3 regions of the Streptomyces xiamenensis genome follow, and region 3 is predicted to be linked to each of the others. Evidence: riboswitches for the same ligand, from Rfam matches in the RefSeq annotation. Region 3 holds a riboswitch; each other region holds the start of a gene.

Region 1 (6,012 bases), 1.7 Mb from region 3:
ACGCCGGAGGCCGGCTGCTGGGTGCCCTGGAAGATGGCGTCGACGATGGCCTGGCGGTCGATGGCCAGGCTCAGGGCGCGCCGCACGTCCGGGTCCTGGAGCTTGGGGCTGGACGCGAGCGGGATGTAGGGGATGGCGATGCCCGGGGAGGCGCCGGTGACCAGGCCGTAGCCGGGGAGGTTGGTCAGTTCGGCCTGGTTGGTGGAGGGGATGCCGTCGGCGAGGTCGATCTGGTCGCTGGTGAGGGAGCCGTAGCGGACGCCGCCCTCGGGGACCACCTCCAGGACGATCTTGTCGACGTAGGCGGCGCCCTGGTTGGCGGCGATCGGGGAGGCCCAGGCGTAGTCCTCGCGCTTGAGCAGCTCGACGGACTTCTCCGGGGTGAAGGAGCCGAGAGTGAACGGCCCGGAGGCGGCGAAGTCGCCCAGGCACAGGTCGGCGGGGTCGTTGCCGAGGGAGGCCGGGGAGAGCTGGACGAACGATGCGGTGGCGGTGGCCTGGAGGAACTGGGCGTTGGGGCCGTCGAAGTCGACGCGCACGGTGTACTCGTCGAGGACGGTCGAACCCTGGTAGCCGGCGATGAAGCTGCTGCCCTGGGGGGCGCGGGCGCCGAGGTCGACGACGGCGTCGAAGTTGGCCTTGACGGCCTCGGCGTCGAAGGGCTCGCCGTCGGAGAAGGTGACGTCCTCGCGCAGGTGGAAGGTGAAGGCGCTCACGTCATCGCTGATCTCCCAGGAGGTGGCGAGCCAGGGCTTGATCTCCTTGGTCTGCGGGTCCTGTTCGGTGAGCTGGTCGCCGAGCTGGCGGCCGACGTTGCGGGAGGTGAGCTGTGGGCGCTGGCGCGGGTCGACGCAGTCGATGGGGTTGGCGAAGGCGTACTTCAGGGTGCCGCCGGCCACGGGTTCGCCGGAGGCGCCGGCGCTGCCCGAATCGTCGCCCGAGCCACCGCCGTTGGTGGTGCCGTCGGTGCCGCAGGCGGTGAGGGCGACGGCGATCGCGGCGATCAGCGCGGTGGCGTGGGCGGGGCGGGACATGCGGCGGCTGAGCCGTCTGGGCGTGGGCGAGGTGGCCACGGCGGAGGGTCCTTTCAGGACGAATCACCCGGCCGGCGGCGCGCGAAGGCGCGCGGCAGGACGGACCGGGGTGAGGAAGGTGAGGAACGTCAGGAAGGTGAGATGGAACGGGCCGTGGGCGACGAGCGGTGCCGCACGGCACGACAGGGCGGAGGGCGGGGCAGGGCACGGCGACGCGGTGCACATCCCGCGAGGAAGTCCCGGCGCGCGAGGGGCGGTTACGGGCGCGGCCAAAGGCCGGCGCTCACCGCCGCGCGGTGGGGGGAATCAGCAGCCCGCACAGGACGCCGACGTGACGCGGAGCAGGTCCACGTGTCGGCGCGATGTCAAAAGCGGCAGGGCTGGCATGCGGTAAATATCAGCCAACCCTCAGTGAGCTGTCAAGGCGGCGGCCATGTGCCGTCGGTCTCGCGATATGGACACAAGGTGTTCATCACCGATCGCCATGACATAGTCTGCGATCAGGTCACGAGTGACAGCGATCAAGGCCCCGGCCCGCTGTCCGGCAACCCTCCAACCGTCGGCGGGGTGCCCCGGGTGATGACCGGGCCGCAGGCAGCGAGGTCTGTGGCAAGCACGGTTCTTGAGGGAGTTCTTCCATGAGCACGCGAATGCGTTAGGGCGCACGCCCCCGACCCAGCCTGCCTCTGTCTGCCTTCAGCCTTTCCCGGAGCTTTGTCATGCCCACTGCGCCGATCGCCCCTGCCCCGAACACCGCCGGCTGTTCCCTCCCGCGCCCCCTCCCCGTCCTCGGCGACGAGGTCCGCGCCCCGATCGCGGACGGCGGGGAGATCGGCTACGCCGCACTCGACTACGCCGCCAGCGCCCCCGCCCTGCGCGCGGTGTGGGACGAGGTCGCCGCGTACGCCCCGTACTACGGCAGCGTCCACCGCGGCGCCGGCTACCTCTCCCAGCTGTCGACCGACCTGTACGAGGAGAGCCGGGCGACGGTGGCCGCGTTCCTCGGCTGCCGCCCCGACGACCAGCTGATCTTCACCCGCTCCACCACCGACTCCCTGAACCTGCTGGCCGGTGCCCTGCCCACCGGCACCCAGGTGTTCGTCTTCGAGACCGAACACCACGCAGCACTGCTGCCCTGGGCGCACCACGGCCACCCCGTGACGTACCTCCCGGCGCCGCGCACCCCGGGGCAGGCCGTCGCCACCCTGGTCAACGCGCTCGCCGACGCCGCCCCCGGGCCCAAGCTGCTGTGCGTCACCGGCGCCTCCAACGTCACCGGCGAACTGTGGCCCATCGCCGAACTCGCCACCGTCGCCCGCCGCTCCGGCGCCCGCACCGTCCTGGACGCCGCCCAGCTCGCCCCGCACCGCCCCGTCGACATCACCGCGCTCGGCGTCGACTGGGTCGCCTTCTCCGGGCACAAGCTGTACGCGCCGTTCGGCTCCGGCGTCCTGGCCGGACGCGCCGACTGGCTGAGCAACGCCGCCCCGTACCTCGCCGGCGGCGGCGCCAGCAATACCGTCACCGCGCAGGACGGCGCGGTCGGCGTCGTGTGGAACGACAACATCTCCCGGCACGAGGCCGGTTCGCCCAATGTGATCGGCGCGTTCGCCATCGCGGCGGCCTGCCGGGCGCTGACCGACGCCGGGTTCGAGCAACTGGTGGCGCGCGAGGAGGAGTTGCTGGCCGTGCTGCGCTCCGGACTGGCCACCGTTCCCGGGGTGCGGCAGCTGGCGCTGTTCGGCCCGGACGCGCCCCGGGTGGCCGTGCTGTCCTTCGTCGTGGACGGCTGGTCCAGCGAGGAGTTCGCCAAGGCGCTCTCCGAGCGCTATGGGATCGGCGTACGCGACGGGCTGTTCTGCGCGCACCCGCTGGTCCGTACGCTGCTGGGCCCGGAGGGCGACGGCGGCCGGGCGGCCGGCTGCGACGGGCCGCTGAAGGCCATCCGGGTCAGCTTCGGAGTGGGCACCCCCGCCGAACACGTGGAGCGCGTGGTGCGCGCGGTGCGCGAACTGGTCGCCGAGGGTCAGCCGGTGGCGGCGCGCTGACCGCGCCCGGCGGCCCGGGCCGGCTGGCACACCGGGCACCAGAACAGGTTGCGGGCCGCGATCTCGGCACGCCGGACCGGGGTCCCGCACACCAGGCAGGGCAGGGTCGCGCGGCGGTAGACGTACACCTCTCCCCCGTGGCCGTCCACGCGCGGCGCCCGGCCCATGGCCCGGGGGGTGTGCTCCGGCCGCACCGTGTCGATGCGGTTGTTGCGCACCCCCTCGCGCATGAGCGGGATGAGGTCCTGCCACATCGCGTCCCACTCCGCGCGCTCCAGCGCCAGGCCCGGCAGATAGGGGTCGATCCCGTGCCGGAAGAGGATCTCGGCCCGGTAGACGTTGCCGACACCGGCGATGATCCGCTGGTCCATCAGCAGTTCGGCGATCGTCGTGCGGCTGGCGGAGATCCGCCGCCAGGCGAGGTCGGGCTGGGCGTCCGCACGCAGCGGGTCGGCGCCCAGACGCCGTTGCACGGCCCCCTTCTCGTCCTGGCTGAGCAGCGCGCACGTGGTGGGGCCGCGCAGGTCCGCGTACGCCTCGGCGGTGGCCAGCCGCAGCCGGATCTGCCCGGTGGGCGGCGGGGGCGGGCCGTCGCCGAAGGCGACCTTGCCGTACAGCCCCAGATGGATGTGCACCCACTTGCGCCAGCCCAGGCCCAGGAAGAGGTTCTTTCCGTGGGCCTCGGTCTCGCGCAGCACCTCACCGTCGATCAGCGCGGCGCCGCCGGCGAACTTCCCCTGCGGGGAGTCCACCCGCACCGCCCGGCCGCCGAACCGCTCGCGGTAGTCGGCGGCCAGCCGGTGAATGGTGTGGCCCTCAGGCATCAGGCGCCGGCGGGCAGCGGCGGCAGCGTGCCGTCCGTCTCGTAGGCGCTGAGCATGTCGATGCGGCGGGTGTGCCGGTCCTCGCCGGAGTACGGGGTGGCGAGGAAGACCTCGACGAAGGTGGTGGCCTCGTCGGTGGTGTGCATGCGGGCGCCGATGCCCACCACATTGGCGTTGTTGTGCTGCCGCCCCAGCTTCGCGGTCTCCACGCTCCAGGCGAGGGCGCAGCGGACGCCCGCGACCTTGTTGGCGGCGATCGCCTCTCCGTTGCCGCTGCCGCCGATGACGACGCCGAGCGCGTCGGGGTCGGCGGCGACCGCCTCGGCGGTACGCAGGCAGAACGGCGGGTAGTCGTCCTGCGCGTCGTACGCGTGCGGACCGCAGTCGACCGGCTCATGGCCGTGCGCCGTGAGCCAGTCGACGAGGTGGTTCTTCAGTTCATAGCCGGCGTGGTCGGAGCCGAGATAGACGCGCATGGGGATGAGTCTGACATGCGCGCGGTGGCCCGGTTACGCGCGCCCCCGGCGACCGGCGATGCGCCAGGCGGCGGGCAGCGCGCCCATCGCGAGGGCCGCCTTGAGGGCGTCACCGATGAGGAACGGCACCAGCCCGGCGGCCATGGCCTCGCCCGCCGACATGCCGGTGGCCAGCGCCAGGTAGGGCACGCCGATCGCGTACGTGACGGCCATGCCCGCCACCATCGTCCCGGCGGTCCGCAGCACCGTACGGTCCCCGCCGCGCCGCGCCAGCTCACCGACGACGGCGGCGGCGACGGTCATCCCGATGATGTAGCCGAAGGACGGCATCCCGAACCCGGAGGACGCCTCCGCGAACCACGGCATACCGGCCATGCCGGCCAGCGCGTACAGCAGCATCGACAGCAGGGCGCGGGCGGGGCCGAGCGAGACGCCGACGAGCAGGGCGGCGAACGTCTGGCCGGTCACCGGCACGGGCGACCCCGGAACGGGCAGCGCTATCTGCGCGGCGACCCCGGTCAACACGGCGCCACCCACGACCAGTGCCACATCCTGCGCCCGGGCCCGGGAGAGGGTCGGGGCGGGCAGCAGATCCGCGAGTACAGCGGTGCTCATATACATCCTCCAAAGAACGAATTCCCCCACCCCCTATCCGACCCCACCCCACCCACCCGGAACAAGAGCCCAATCCACTGCCCGAACCCCTCCCCTCTTATCCACACCCCACAACACGCACCGAACACCTCGCACGTGGAGGCGCCCCCTGTTCGCGGATGGCCCGCCCCGATACGGTGAGTGAGAATCCGGCAACGGCCACGCTCCGATCGGAGGCACCATGGCTCCCCCGTGGGAGGCGGACCCGTCCGCGACGTTCGCGCGACGCCTGGGCAGGACGGCTCAGGAACTGGGCAACTCGGAGGACGAGGAGTTGTGCCCGGACATCTGGCAGCTGGACAACGGAGACGTGGCGGTCATCGGCCGCGACCTGACGGCCGCCTATGACTCCCGGCTGCCGCCGGGGGTGAAGCTCGGCCCCGGTGAACGCCTGGTGATCATCCCGGGCAACATGCTCAGCGCGGCGAAGCCGGACATCCCGGAGGCGTGACCGCGCCTATGTGTGGAGCGCGGCCGGAGTGACGGCGCGGGCGCGTTCGTCCAGGGTGCGGGCGGTGGCGTTCTTGAGGTGGGGCCGGATCAGGCGGAACATCTCTCGGACACGAGCATCGGCCCTGCCCGACTGAACCAAAGGGTAGTCATCGAGGGCGAGGTTCCAGGTGGCGCAAGCTGCTTCAAGGTGACCGACTTCGTGTTGGCGTTCCGCGAGCATGGCCCGGTGCCGAACACGTCCCCGGCGGAAAATGTCGTAGCGCAGCTGATCCGACTGAACGAATGCCGAGATAGCTCCGGGGACATCACCGAGTTCATAGCGCACTTGGCTGATGTGGTAGTGCAGCGATGACGGGTCATACGAACCGAACGGCTTTGACCGCGATTCAGCCTTTTCCATTGCTACTTCTGCTTCGCGAATATACCGAAGCGCACCCTGGCGATCTCCGGTCTGGGCACTCGCGTGCGCCTGCTGACCCGCGAGAAACGCCCGCATCCTCGGGCCTGCCTGAGGGGAGGCCGC
Region 2 (6,012 bases), 350 kb from region 3:
GACCACGCGTTCCGGCTTCTGCCCGACGACCTGTAGGTGTTTCTCCGGCGTTCCGTGCGATGGGAGGCGGGAGGTGGAAGGCCCAGGCAGGGCGGGGGCCTTGCCTGGGCCGGGTGGTCTGGGGGCGGGGGTCAGACGGTGTCCAGGTCGCGTTCCTTCGTTTCGGGGAGGGCCAGGGTGCACAGCAGGGAGAACAGGGCCATGGCGCTCATGAACCAGCCGCCGACCGAGGCGCTGTAGTTCTCCGCCAGGGCTGTGACGATGAGCGGGGCCGCCGCGCCGCCCAGGACGCCGCCAAGGTTGTAGGAGAAGCCGGCGCCGGAGTAGCGCATCCTGGTGCCGAACAGTTCGGGCAGGTAGGCGCCGGCCGGGCCGTAGATGATGCCCATGCACAGCAGGGCACCGCTCAGCGCCACGGCGATGAGGAGGTAGTTGCCGGTGTCGAGCAGGGGGAAGAGGACGGCGCCCCAGACGATGCCGAACGCCGCGCCGCCGAGGATCAGTTTGCGGCGGCCGACGCGGTCCGACCACCGGGCCACGAGGTAGGTGGAGACGCCGAGAACCACGACGGCGACAAGGGTGAGCAGCAGCATGTCGTTCTTGGGGATGCCGAGGTCGTCGGTGGTGTAGGTCATGCAGTAGGTGGCCGCCGTGTAGAACATGACGTACACGACGGTGATCATCCCGGCGCCGAGCAGCATCTCCCTGGGGTGCTTGCGGAACGCCTCAGCCAGCGGGGCCTTGGCCGTCTCGCGCTGTTCGGTGACCTTCGTGAAGGCGGGCGTCTCGGCGACCTTGAGGCGGATCACGAGGCCAACGGCGACCAGGACGAACGAGAGCAGGAAGGGGATGCGCCAGCCCCAACTGTCGAACGAGGCGTCGTCCAGCACCGAGGACATGATCAGGAAGGTGAGGGTGGCCGCGAAGTAGCCGACGGGTGAGCCCATCTGGGGTGCCGCGGCGTACAGGCCGCGTTTGTTCTTGGGGGCGTGTTCGACGGCGAGGAGCGCGGCACCGCCCCACTCGCCGCCCAGGCCCAGGCCCTGGATGATCCGCAGCAGCACGAGCAGGATCGGCGCCAGTACGCCGAGGGTGGCGTAGCCGGGCAGCAGCCCGATGAGCCCGGTGGACAGGCCCATCATCAGCAGGGAGACCACCAGGACGGCCTTGCGGCCCACCCGGTCGCCGAAGTGGCCGAAGATCGCGGCGCCCAGGGGGCGGGCGGCGAAGCCGACCGCGAAGGTGGACAGGCTGGCCAGGGTGCCGGCCGTCTTGGAGAGTTCGGGGAAGAAGGCGTCGTTGAGGACGAGGGCGGCCGCGGTTCCGTAGATGTAGTAGTCGTAGAACTCGATGGCCGTGCCGACGAAGCTGGCGGTGGCGATCCGCCGCATGCCGGCCGGGGCGGAAGCGGCGTCGGTGGTGGGCTGGTCGGCGGTGGCGCCGGGGGGCGCGGAGGAAGACATGACGGGCCTCCGGGGGGAGTGGTCGGGGCAGGGACGCCGTCGTGGAAGGCGAACAGGGTGTGAACGTAAGCCGTCCCGCCCGCCCCACCTCTTGTCCGCCACGACAGCGCTCGGGGCCCCGATGTGTCCGTCCCGACAACGGGGTCGCGGCTCAGACGCCCGGGAAGGCCGCGTCGCTCGCATCCCGTGGGTTCAGCTCCAGGCGCAGCTGGAGCGTGGCGGCGAGCCGGTGTTCGGGGTCGGCGAGGTCGAGGCCCGTCAGCGCCACCGCCTTGCGGACCCGGTAACGCAGCGTGTTGGGGTGCACGTTGAGCTGTCCGGCCACCGCCGTGACGTCGCCGAACCCGTCGAGGTAGAGCATCAGGGACCGGGCCAGGTCGGTGCCCTGGTCACGGTCGCGCGCGGCGAGGGCGGCCACCGCGGGAAAGCGCAACCGCGGTGTCCGCTCCAGCAGTTCCAGGGTGTCGCCGACGAGCAGGGCCGGGGCGAGCCGGGTGTGGGTGCCGACAGTGGTGGCCTGGGTGCGGGCCAACAGGCGCAGCGCGCGGTGGCCGCGGAGCTTGACGGAGGGGATGTCGGTCAGCCGCTCGGCGCGGCCGGCCACGACCGCCTGGACCGGGGTGCCGGTCATGCGGCGCAGCGTGACCACCAGTTCCTCGGCCCAGCGCACCAGGCTTGCCTCGTCGGGCGGTGTCCCCGCGTCGGCGGCGGCTCGTGGGCGCGGGGCTCCCGCCGGGGACGGGAGGATGGCGTAGATCTGCCCGCAGGCCTGGACGACGAGGGCGTTCTCCCGGTGCGCGGCGGCATGGACGGAGGTGATGCCGGCCGCCTCGGCGCGGCGGACGTCCGCCGGTGCGGGGGCGACTCCGTCGGCCGGGCCGCGCAGGTCGACGGCGACCACGTCTGCTCCGGCGGCCGGGTCGATGCCGAGGTGGGCGGCGAGGGCGGCGGCGTCGAACCGGCCGGTGAGCAGTCCGTGGCTGAGCTCCTCGCGGGAGGCGAGCCGGGCGCGCGCGTCGCCCTGGAAGTAGTGGTCGGCGAGTTGTGCGGCGGCGATGCGGGCGGCGCCGCGCAGTAGTTCGGGTGTCCGTGCGGCGAGCGGCCGGCCGCCCTCCTGCACCCAGATGATCCCCAGCGGGCGGCGTCCGGCGTTGATCCCGATCGCCAGCCGTCGCCGCGCGCCCATCTCCGGCTGCTCCCCGACCGGGACGACCTCGTCGCCCTCGCGGACGCGCTGGTACACGCCGAGCCGGCGCAGCAGCGCCAGATAGGGCTCGGGGCAGCTGCGGCCGAGGATGGAGCGGCGGCGCAGTTCGTCGGCCTCGTCGCCGGAGCCGGCGTACGCGACGACGCGGTGCGCGCCGTCCTCGATGCTGACCACCCCGTGGGTGAGCGTGGCCACGGTCTGCGCCAGGGAGAACAGGTCGCCGTCGCGGCCCGCCGCGAGCGCGCCGGACGGTACGGCGAGGGCGGCCCGTACCTCGGCCTCCGCGCGGTCCCAGCGCAGCCCCCGGGGGATGCCGAGGACGGCGATCCCGGTGTGTTCGGCCGCCGCGCGTACCGCGTCCGGCAGTTCCTCGCCGTGGGTGCGCACGGCGAGCGCGGTCGCTCCGGCGGCGCCGGCTGCCGCCACCATCGCGGGTGCCTCCGTCTCCCGTACGCCGATCGCGAGGACGAGGGCGCCGGCCGCCCCGTCGAGGGGTTCTCCCGGCTCGGCGATGACCACGTCGGCGATCTGGCCGTCGCCCGGCCCGCAGTGGGGCGGCCCGGGCTCCAGGAGGTCGGCGAAGTGGCGGACCACGGCATCGACGGTCAGCCCGCTGCGGGCGGGGGCGGCCGGCTCCAGGGGGATGTCGTTCACCGGGGCAGCGTAGAGGGGGTCCGGCGGCGGGGCTGCGGGCGTCCGGGCATCGGTCGGGGGAGGACGAGGCGGTGGATCGTGGCTCGTGGCGCAACAGGAGGGGGGTCGGCGGTGTCTGCGGGCGTCATCCCGGCGCCGTGCCGGTCACTCGTCCGGGGGGATCCGGTCCGGGCACCAATCTTGCAACTCGGCCGATTCCAGCAGGAGTTGAGGAGCGTTCCGATGGTCGGGCGGTCATAGGTCCTCTGGTCCGGGCCACCGTGGCGCTCCTAGCCTTCTTGCGCACACATCGTGTAATGACAGGCACACAAAACATAGGGGGATTCCAGGTGGAAAACCGGAAGATTGCCTCACGTCTGGCGAGCATCGGGGCGGCGCTGACCTTCGCGGTGGCGACCGCGGGGCTGGCGGCGGTGCCGGCGGCGGCTGATTCCAGTCAGTGCTCGGCCGGGAACTTCTGCGTGTGGGAGCACTCCAGCTACACCGGCAAGTTCCTGCAGTCCAAGAGCTCCGTGTCGAACGTCGGCAACGACTTCAACGACAAGATGACCTCCTACTGGAACCGCACTGACAAGACGGTCGCCGTCTACCAGCACGACAAGTACACCGGCTGCATGTTCTCCGTCGGCCCGGGCAAGTCCGAGGCGGCGGTGGCCTCGCACTTCAACGACAAGATGACCTCCTTCAAGGTCGGCTCCTCCTGTTGATCTCCCCCTGAGCACGCGGGCCCCGGGTCGCCGATCCGGGGCCCGTCCCCACGTGCGCGCCTGCGTGCGTGTCTCACATGACGGACAGGGTGCCCTTGCGAGAACTGGGCCGTCCCTCCGCGTGAGACGCGTTGGTCTCATATGGCGGACAGTGGGTGTTTCGCGCGGAGTCGGTGGTGCTAGGTTGCTGATCAGGTCAAGAGCGCCAGCGCCAAGTCCCGGCTCGCTGGCCGGCAACCCTCCTGCACGGCGGGGTGCCCCCGGGACCGACGACCGGGCTGCGGTGATGCGGCAAGCGTGCTCCTCGTGAGACCTCGTTCTCGTCCTCGACGATTTCGACATGTTTGCCCGTGCCTCGGCCGACCACGCGACCGAGCACCACGAGGCGGAACTCATGAGCACCACCCCCGACGACATCGCACGACTGGCCGGGCTCGACGAGCGGATCGCGGCGGCCAGGGCCACCAAACCGCTGGTCGCACAGCGCGCCCAGGAAGCCTCGGACGCGCTGTTCGGCGGCGAGGCGGCGGTGAGCGTACCGGTACGCCGGGGGCTGGCCGCCCTGGCCGCGCGCCGGCACGGCGTCGACGCGCTCGTCCAAGATCACGTACGGCTCGGGGCGGACACCGCGTTCCTCAGCGACGAACTGCCCGAGGACCCCACGCTGCGCGCCGCCGCCGCCCACGTCGACCTCATCTCCGTCTCCCCCGCCCTGGCCACCCGCGCGGACCTCGACCTGCTGACCGAAGCCGGCTGGACGCCCGACGACATCGTCGTCATCTCGCAGGTCGCCGCTTTCACCGCCTTCCAGGCGCGCGCCATCCAGGGACTGCGGCTGCTCCAGGGGCAGAACCCCGAGCCGGCCGACACGCCGCACCGCCCCACGCCGGGGCGGGGCCGCACCAAGAGCACCGCGCGGGTGGCGTCCAACGGACGCGAGCGCCCCGTCGCGTACACCCGTGAGCTCCTGTCCTGGACGGCCTGGGTGCCCCCCGTGCCCACCGACGAACTCACCCCCGAGCAGGAGGACTCCTTCCGGGGCAAGACCAACGGCGAGTACTTCCGGCTGCTGGCCCGGCTGCCCCGGGTGCTGGCCGCCCGCACCTCCCTGGACGCCGCGATCTTCGCCACCCGCGAAGGGCTGCCCCGCGCCGAACGCGAACTGGCCGCCGCCGCGACCAGCAAGGTGACCGACTGCGTCTACTGCGCCTCCGTGCACGCCCGCAAGTCCGCCCAGATGTCGAAGCGGCCCGAGGACGTGGACCGGCTGCTCGGCGTCTCCCTCCAGCGGGACGCCGACTGGCTTCCGGCCGCCACCGCTCCGCTCGCCGCCGGGCAGGACGCGCGGTGGACGGCGGTCATCGAGTTCGCCGCTGCCCTGGCCACCACCCCGGTCAGCGCCACCACCGCCCACGTGGACCGGCTGCGCGCCGAGGGGCTGGCGGACACCGAGCTGACCGACCTGGTCGCCGCCACCGCGTTCTTCGGCTGGGCGAACCGGCTGATGCTCAGCCTCGGCGACCCGTACTGGCCGGACGCCGCGCCCACCCCCGCCCGCTGACCCACCCGCAGAACGGAACCCCTCATCATGAGCCAACGGCTTTCCCGCACCGTCGCCCTCGCCGCCGTCACCGGTGTCGTGCTGTCCCTGGGCGCGTGCGGCACCGTGGTCAAGGAGACGGACGACAGCAGCGGTGACGGCGGCGGTGACCGGACGCTCACGGTCGTCGACGACGCCGGGCGCACCGTCGAACTCGACGGGCCCGCCGAGCGCGCCGTCGTCCTCAACAGCTACGGCAACGAGTTCGCCCAGGCCATCGGCGCCGGCGACCGGGTCGTCGGCTACGACCGGGTCTCCGCCGCCCGGCTGCCCTACCTGGGGATATCCGACGACGAGGTGGTCAGCGAGGACCTCCAGGAGATCAACTACGAGTCGGTCGCCGAACTCGACCCCGATGTCCTCATCATCCCGCGCAACGGC
Region 3 (6,012 bases):
CAACGCGGAGAAGGTGGCGCTGGCGATGACGGAGGCCCCCGGCTGGCTGCCGGACGCCGCGGACCCGCAGGGCGAGACCCGGTGGGCGTACTCCAACACCAACTACATCCTGGCCGGGATGATCATCGAGAAGGTGACCGGGCACCCGTGGGAGCACGAGGTGCACGAACGGATCATCGAGCCGCTGGGCCTGGCGCACACCCTCACCCCGGGGACGTCCGCGTACGTCCCGCGGCCCACGGCCACCGGGTACATGCAGTTCCCGGGCCGCCAGGAGCTGACCGACACCTCGGTCATGGCCGACGCCGGCGCGGACGGCGCGATCATCAGCACCACACGGGACATGAACACGTTCCTGCGGGCCCTGCTGGGCGGCGAACTCCTGGAGCCGGGGACGCTGGAGCTGATGAAGGAGACCGTGCCCGCCGACGACTTCGCGCCGGGCGGCGGGTACGGCCTGGGCATCGCGTGGCGCCCGGTGGAGGGCGCCTCGCCGCAGCGCTGCGCGGACGGCGGCCTGTGGTTCCACGGGGGTACCTCGTTCGGTACGGTCTCGGAGACCGGGGTGAGCGCCGACGGCCGGTACTCGGCGGCGGCCGCGGAGTACACCCTGTGGCTGGATGACCAGGACAAGGCCCAGGAACAGTTCCGGGCGGGCATCGACCTGGTGGACCGGGCGGTGTGCGGGGTCCGTTGACCCGGCCGGGGGCGGCGGGCACGAACGCCCGCCGCCCGGACCACCGGTGAACGGTCCGCCGGCTCGCTCAGCTGCCGCGCAGGGCCTCGACCTGGGCGAGGAACCAGTCGCGGGGGGTCAGCGCGGTCGCGGCCCGGGCGAGCCGCCCGGCCCGCGCCCGGCGTTCGTCCGCGGGCATCGTCAGGGCCCGGTGCAGCGCCTCGGCCGTGCCGGCGATGTCGTAGGGGTTGACGAGCAGGGCGTCGTCGCCGAGTTCGGCGGCGGCGCCGGCCTCGCGGGACAGGACCAGGGCGCAGCCCTGTTCGGAGATCAGCGGGATCTCCTTGGCGACCAGGTTCATGCCGTCGCGGATCGGGTTGACCAGCGCCACGTCCGCCATCCGGTAGGCGGCCAGCGAGCGGGCGAAGTCGTCCTTCACGTGCAGTACCACGGGCGTCCAGTCGCCCCGGGCGAACTCGGCGTTGATGCCCTCGGCGACCCGGGACACCTCGGCGGTGTACGCGCGGTAGATCTCCAGGTCCTGCCGGGAGGGGTAGGCGAAGGCGACGTGCACCACCCGCCCCTGCCACTGCGGATGTTCGGTGAGCAGGCGGCGGTAGGCCAGCAGCCCGCGGACGATGTTCTTGGAGAGTTCGGTGCGGTCGACGCGCACGATGGTCCTGCGGTCGCCGACCTGGGCGCGCAGCGCGGCCAGCCGTTCGTCCGCGTCGGGGCGGTGGGCGCGCTCGCGCAGGAAGTCGCCGTCCGCGCCCAGGCCGTGGACACCGAGCCGGGTGGTCCGGCCGTCGAGGGTGACGGTGAACGCGTCCGTACCGGCCGTGCCCTCGGGCACGTCCCGGACCCGGGCGCCGAGCAGGTCGGCGCAGCAGTCGGCGAAGGCCCGCGCCCAGCGCCGGGTCAGGAACGCGGCGCGGTCCGCGCCGAGGATGCCCCGCAGCACCTGGCGGGCGACGGCGTCGGGCAGCACCCGGTAGAGGTCCGGGGGAGCCCAGGGGGTGTGCGAGAAGTGTCCGATCCGCAGATCGGGGCGGCGCTCGCGCAGCAGGGCGGGGACGAGGGCCAGATGGTAGTCCTGGACCAGCACCTCCGCACCCCGGGCGGCCTCGGCGGCCAGCGCGTCCGCGAAGGCGGCGTTGTAGCTCTCGTAGCCGGCCCACTGGCTCTCGAAGGCGCTGTCGTACACCGGCTCCAGCGGCGTCTGGTACAGCAGGTGATGGACGAACCACAGCACGGAGTTGGCGATGCCGTTGTAGGCGGCGTCGAAGATGTCCGGGGGGATGTCCAGCATCCGTACGGACTGGCCTCCGGTGTCGGCCGCCTCCAGGGTGCCGGTGCCCGCGCGGGCGGCGGCCTCGCGGTCGCCGGGGCCCAGCGCCGCGCACACCCAGGTGCCGGCCGCCGAGCCGAGGGCGGAAAGGCCGGAGACCATCCCGCCGCCGCCACGCCGGGCGGTGAGCGTGCCGTCGTCCGCGAGCGTGTAGCTGACGGGGCCGCGATTGGACGCGACCAGGACCGGAGGAGCCTCGGAGACCTCTGCAACGCCCATGTCCCGACCCTAGCCACCCGTGGCCGGGTACAAACGTGCGTCCGGTCACCCTGGCGTGTCCCGTCCCGCGTCCCGGGTGCCGCACCCCGGTGAGGGGGTGCGGCACGGGCCGGGGTCGGCCGGGAAGCTCGGGCTACGCCGCCTGGCGGGCGGCGTACTCGGGGATGGTGGCCATCGGGGGACGTTCCTCGGTGTGGATCGTGTGGGTCAGCGGTGAGAAGCCGCCCTCCGCCAGCCGTTCGAACTGCATCATGCCCTGCTGCACGGGCACGGGACCGTTGCCCGGCAGCCGGCTCTGCGCGGTGCGCATGATGGCGGCCGCCATCCGGCCCAGGGCCTGGCCGTCCTGGTGACGGTGCTTGCGCACCCCGACATCCACCTGGCCGACCGCGTTCAGGCCGGCCAGGTGCAGGGTGTCGATGAGCAGGCCGAGTTCGACGCCGTACCCGACGGGGAAGGGCAGTTGCTCCAGCAGGGAGCGCCGCGCCGCGTACTCGCCGCCCAGGGGCTGGACGACACCGGCCAGTTGTGGCCAGTGCAGGTTGAGCAGCGGGCGGGCCACCAGCTCGGTGACCCGGCCGCCCTGGTGGGCGCCGGAGGGGGCGTCGCCCAGCGGGCGGTCGTACATGGCCTTGACCAGGTGCACATCGGGTTCGGTGAGCAGTGGTCCGAGGATGCCGGAGACGAAGCAGGAGTCGAACTCCCGCAGGTCGGCGTCGACGTAACAGATGATCTCGCCGCTGGTGGCCATGAGGGAGCGCCACAGCACCTCCCCCTTGCCGGGGACGGTGGGCATTCTGGGCAGGATCTCGTCGCGGTGGACGACCTTGGCGCCCGCCGCGGCGGCGACCTCTCCGGTGCGGTCGGTGGATCCGGAGTCCACCACCATCAGCTCGTCGATCAGTGGCACGGTTTCCATCAGGTCGCGGCGCAGCGCTTCCACGATGGTGCCGACGGTCGCTTCCTCGTTCAGCGCGGGAAGCACGACGCTGACGCTGCCCGCCGGGCCGGCCGCGGCTTTCGCGTCCAGCAACCGTCGCAGCGAGCGGTCAGCGGCAGTCCAGGACCGGCGGCTCAGCCACTCCTCAGCCTCTTCCAGCACGAATGTCGCTCCTGTTCGCTTCGACCATATAAGTCGGGTAGGTCAGGTAAGTCTTGTCTGTTGGATCTGTCAGCAATGGGCGGTTATGGCCCTCATCGGTGGTGCCCAGTTCGGGCGGGAATATGTCTGTCTCCTGTTCGTCTCGCGGATCGGACGGCATGAGCCATTGTCCGGGGCGTCCGTTACAGTCTCGGGCAGTGCAGGTGTCCTCCGCATATCGGAGACGCTGCGCGGTCAACTGAATACAGCTCATCCAGAGGGGCAGAGGGAACGGCCCGTTGAAGCCCCGGCAACCCTTCCGCCGGTCTCGTGACGATGCGAGGCTCCCGGTGGGGAAGGTGCCAATTCCGTCCTGTGGCGAAATCCGTCACGGGGAAGATGAGGGGAAGGGCCTCGTACCCATGCCTGTGCTCACATCGCACACCTCCACCACGCCCCCCGGCGGCTCCGCCGTCGATCTCGGGCCCGCCGTCGCGCTCTCCTGTCGGGAGTGCGGGGAGCGTTTCCCTCTCAGCCCGATCTTCGCCTGCGAGGCATGTTTCGGTCCTCTCGAAATCGCGTACGATCTGCCCACCGGTGACCCCGAAGCGCTACGGGCCGCCATCGAGGCCGGACCGCACAGCATCTGGCGCTACGCGCCGCTGCTGCCGGTGCCGGCCGATGTCGCCTCCAAGCCCAATCTGAACCCCGGCGACACCCCTCTGGTCAAGGCCGACCGGCTGGCCGCCGCGCTGGGTCACGGCGGCGAGCTGTACGTGAAGGACGACTCGGGCAATCCCACCCACTCCTTCAAGGACCGGGTGGTCGCCAACGCCGTGGAGGCGGCCCGCGCCTTCGGCTTCACCACGCTGTCCTGCTCCTCCACCGGCAACCTGGCGGGCGCGGTCGGCGCCGCGGCGGCCAGAGCCGGATTCCGCTCCTGCGTGTTCATCCCGCACGATCTCGAACAGGGCAAGATCGTGATGGCCGCCGTCTACGGCGGCGAGCTGGTCGGCATCGAGGGCACCTACGACGACGTGAACCGTTTCTGCAGCGAGCTGATCGGCGACCCCGCCGGTGAGGGCTGGGGATTCGTCAACGTCAATCTGCGCCCCTACTACGGCGAGGGCTCCAAGACCCTGGCCTTCGAGATCGCCGAACAGCTGGGCTGGCGCATCCCCGACCAGCTGGTGATCCCGATCGCCTCCGGATCCCAGCTGACCAAGATCGACAAGGGGCTCAAGGAGCTGATCGCGACCGGCCTGGTCGAGGACCGGCCCTACAAGATCTTCGGTGCCCAGGCCGAGGGCTGCTCGCCGGTCTCCCAGGCGTTCAAGGCCGGGCACGACGTGGTGCGGCCGGTGAAGCCGGACACCATCGCCAAGTCCCTGGCGATCGGCAATCCGGCCGACGGCCCCTACGTCCTGGACATCGCCCGCCGCACCGGTGGCGCGGTCGAGGACGTGAACGACGCGCAGATCGTGGACGCCATCAAGCTGCTCGCCCGCACCGAGGGCATTTTCGCCGAAACGGCGGGCGGGGTGACGGTGGGCGTCACCCGCAAGCTGATCGAGACCGGGCAGCTGGACCCGGAACTGACGACGGTCGTACTGAATACCGGCGACGGCCTGAAGACCCTGGACGCGGTGGCGGCGACCACCGGTCCCACCGCCATCATCCGTCCGAATCTGGACGCTTTCCGAGAGGCCGGCCTCGCATGAGTGTGACTGTCCGAATCCCGACCATCCTGCGCACCTACACCGGCGGACGTTCCGAGGTGACCGCCGACGGTGGAACGCTGCGCGACGTCCTCGCCGACCTGGAGAAGAACCACCAGGGAATCGCCGCCCGGGTGCTCGACGACCAGGGCAAGCTGCGCCGTTTCGTGAATGTCTACGTCAATGACGACGACGTGCGCTTCGCCGAGGGCCTGGACACCCCGACGCCGGACGGAGCGGGCGTCTCCATCATCCCGGCGGTGGCCGGGGGCTGCTGACGACCGGTCGGCCCGGCCTGGTCACGCCCTGTCAGGTCTACACTTGATCACATCTTCAACAGCCGCCCCGAAGCTGTCCGCTTCGGGGCGGTTGGGCGTTTCCGGGGCGATAGAGTGAGTCCCGCGCGGGGACGGCCCATCCGATGCCGACCGCATATGAATTCGCGACACTTCTCGACGGAAACGCGCGGCAATTCACTGCACCAATTGCCGGATCTGCGCAATAAGGCGGGCGAGAAACATTCATCTTTCCTCTGTTTTGCGCAATTTGCCCGTTTGGGCGCTCCAATAATTCTCCGCTCAATGGCCTGTTGCACAGGGCGTCCGTCCAGATACATTCAGCGGCGGTCGACGCGTTCCGGTCTGACCCGGGCCCGCGAAGTGCGGTTCCGTGAAAGGGCCAGCAACATGGGGAGTTTGGAATGGCTCAGGGCACCGTCAAGTGGTTCAACGCGGAGAAGGGATACGGCTTCATCGCGGTAGACGGTGGTGCGGACGTGTTCGTCCACTACAGCGCGATTCAGATGGACGGATACCGCACCCTGGAAGAGGGGCAGCGGGTCGAGTTCGAGATCTCGCAGGGACAGAAGGGTCCTCAGGCCGACATGGTCCGGGTGACCGCCTGAACCGCCGACCGTACTACCACCGCAGCCGGCGAACCGGGGCCCGCATCCAGCGCACACCAGCGCGGG

Evidence for each region. A riboswitch is a leader RNA that binds a small molecule or an ion and turns the genes downstream of it on or off. The one in region 3 is predicted to bind S-adenosylmethionine.
Region 1: another riboswitch for S-adenosylmethionine. It lies ahead of SXIM_RS07805 (aminotransferase class V-fold PLP-dependent enzyme); the one in region 3 lies ahead of thrC (threonine synthase).
Region 2: another riboswitch for S-adenosylmethionine. It lies ahead of SXIM_RS14070 (peroxidase-related enzyme); the one in region 3 lies ahead of thrC (threonine synthase).

Annotation. Positions count from the first base shown of each region.
Region 1 covers NZ_CP009922.3:1,715,784-1,721,795, forward strand. Annotated here, with positions in the region: gene SXIM_RS07800 (ABC transporter substrate-binding protein) at 1-1,073, opposite strand, end outside; gene SXIM_RS28790 (putative leader peptide) at 1,341-1,421, opposite strand; SAM riboswitch class IV at 1,538-1,656, shown strand; gene SXIM_RS07805 (aminotransferase class V-fold PLP-dependent enzyme) at 1,754-3,082, shown strand; gene SXIM_RS07810 (Fpg/Nei family DNA glycosylase) at 3,061-3,906, opposite strand; gene SXIM_RS07815 (ribose-5-phosphate isomerase) at 3,906-4,382, opposite strand; gene SXIM_RS07820 (biotin transporter BioY) at 4,416-4,997, opposite strand; gene SXIM_RS07825 (hypothetical protein) at 5,218-5,487, shown strand; gene SXIM_RS07830 (NsdA family TPR-like regulatory protein) at 5,494-6,012, opposite strand, start outside.
Region 2 covers NZ_CP009922.3:3,072,583-3,078,594, reverse strand. Annotated here, with positions in the region: gene SXIM_RS14085 (MFS transporter) at 132-1,463, opposite strand; gene SXIM_RS14080 (PucR family transcriptional regulator) at 1,615-3,324, opposite strand; gene SXIM_RS14075 (peptidase inhibitor family I36 protein) at 3,654-4,031, shown strand; SAM riboswitch class IV at 4,226-4,335, shown strand; gene SXIM_RS14070 (peroxidase-related enzyme) at 4,372-5,592, shown strand; gene SXIM_RS14065 (ABC transporter substrate-binding protein) at 5,620-6,012, shown strand, end outside.
Region 3 covers NZ_CP009922.3:3,418,479-3,424,490, forward strand. Annotated here, with positions in the region: gene SXIM_RS15700 (serine hydrolase domain-containing protein) at 1-697, shown strand, start outside; gene SXIM_RS15705 (alpha,alpha-trehalose-phosphate synthase (UDP-forming)) at 765-2,243, opposite strand; gene SXIM_RS15710 (glucosyl-3-phosphoglycerate synthase) at 2,377-3,345, opposite strand; SAM riboswitch class I at 3,592-3,730, shown strand; gene thrC (threonine synthase) at 3,747-5,045, shown strand; gene SXIM_RS15720 (MoaD/ThiS family protein) at 5,042-5,320, shown strand; gene SXIM_RS15725 (cold-shock protein) at 5,743-5,946, shown strand.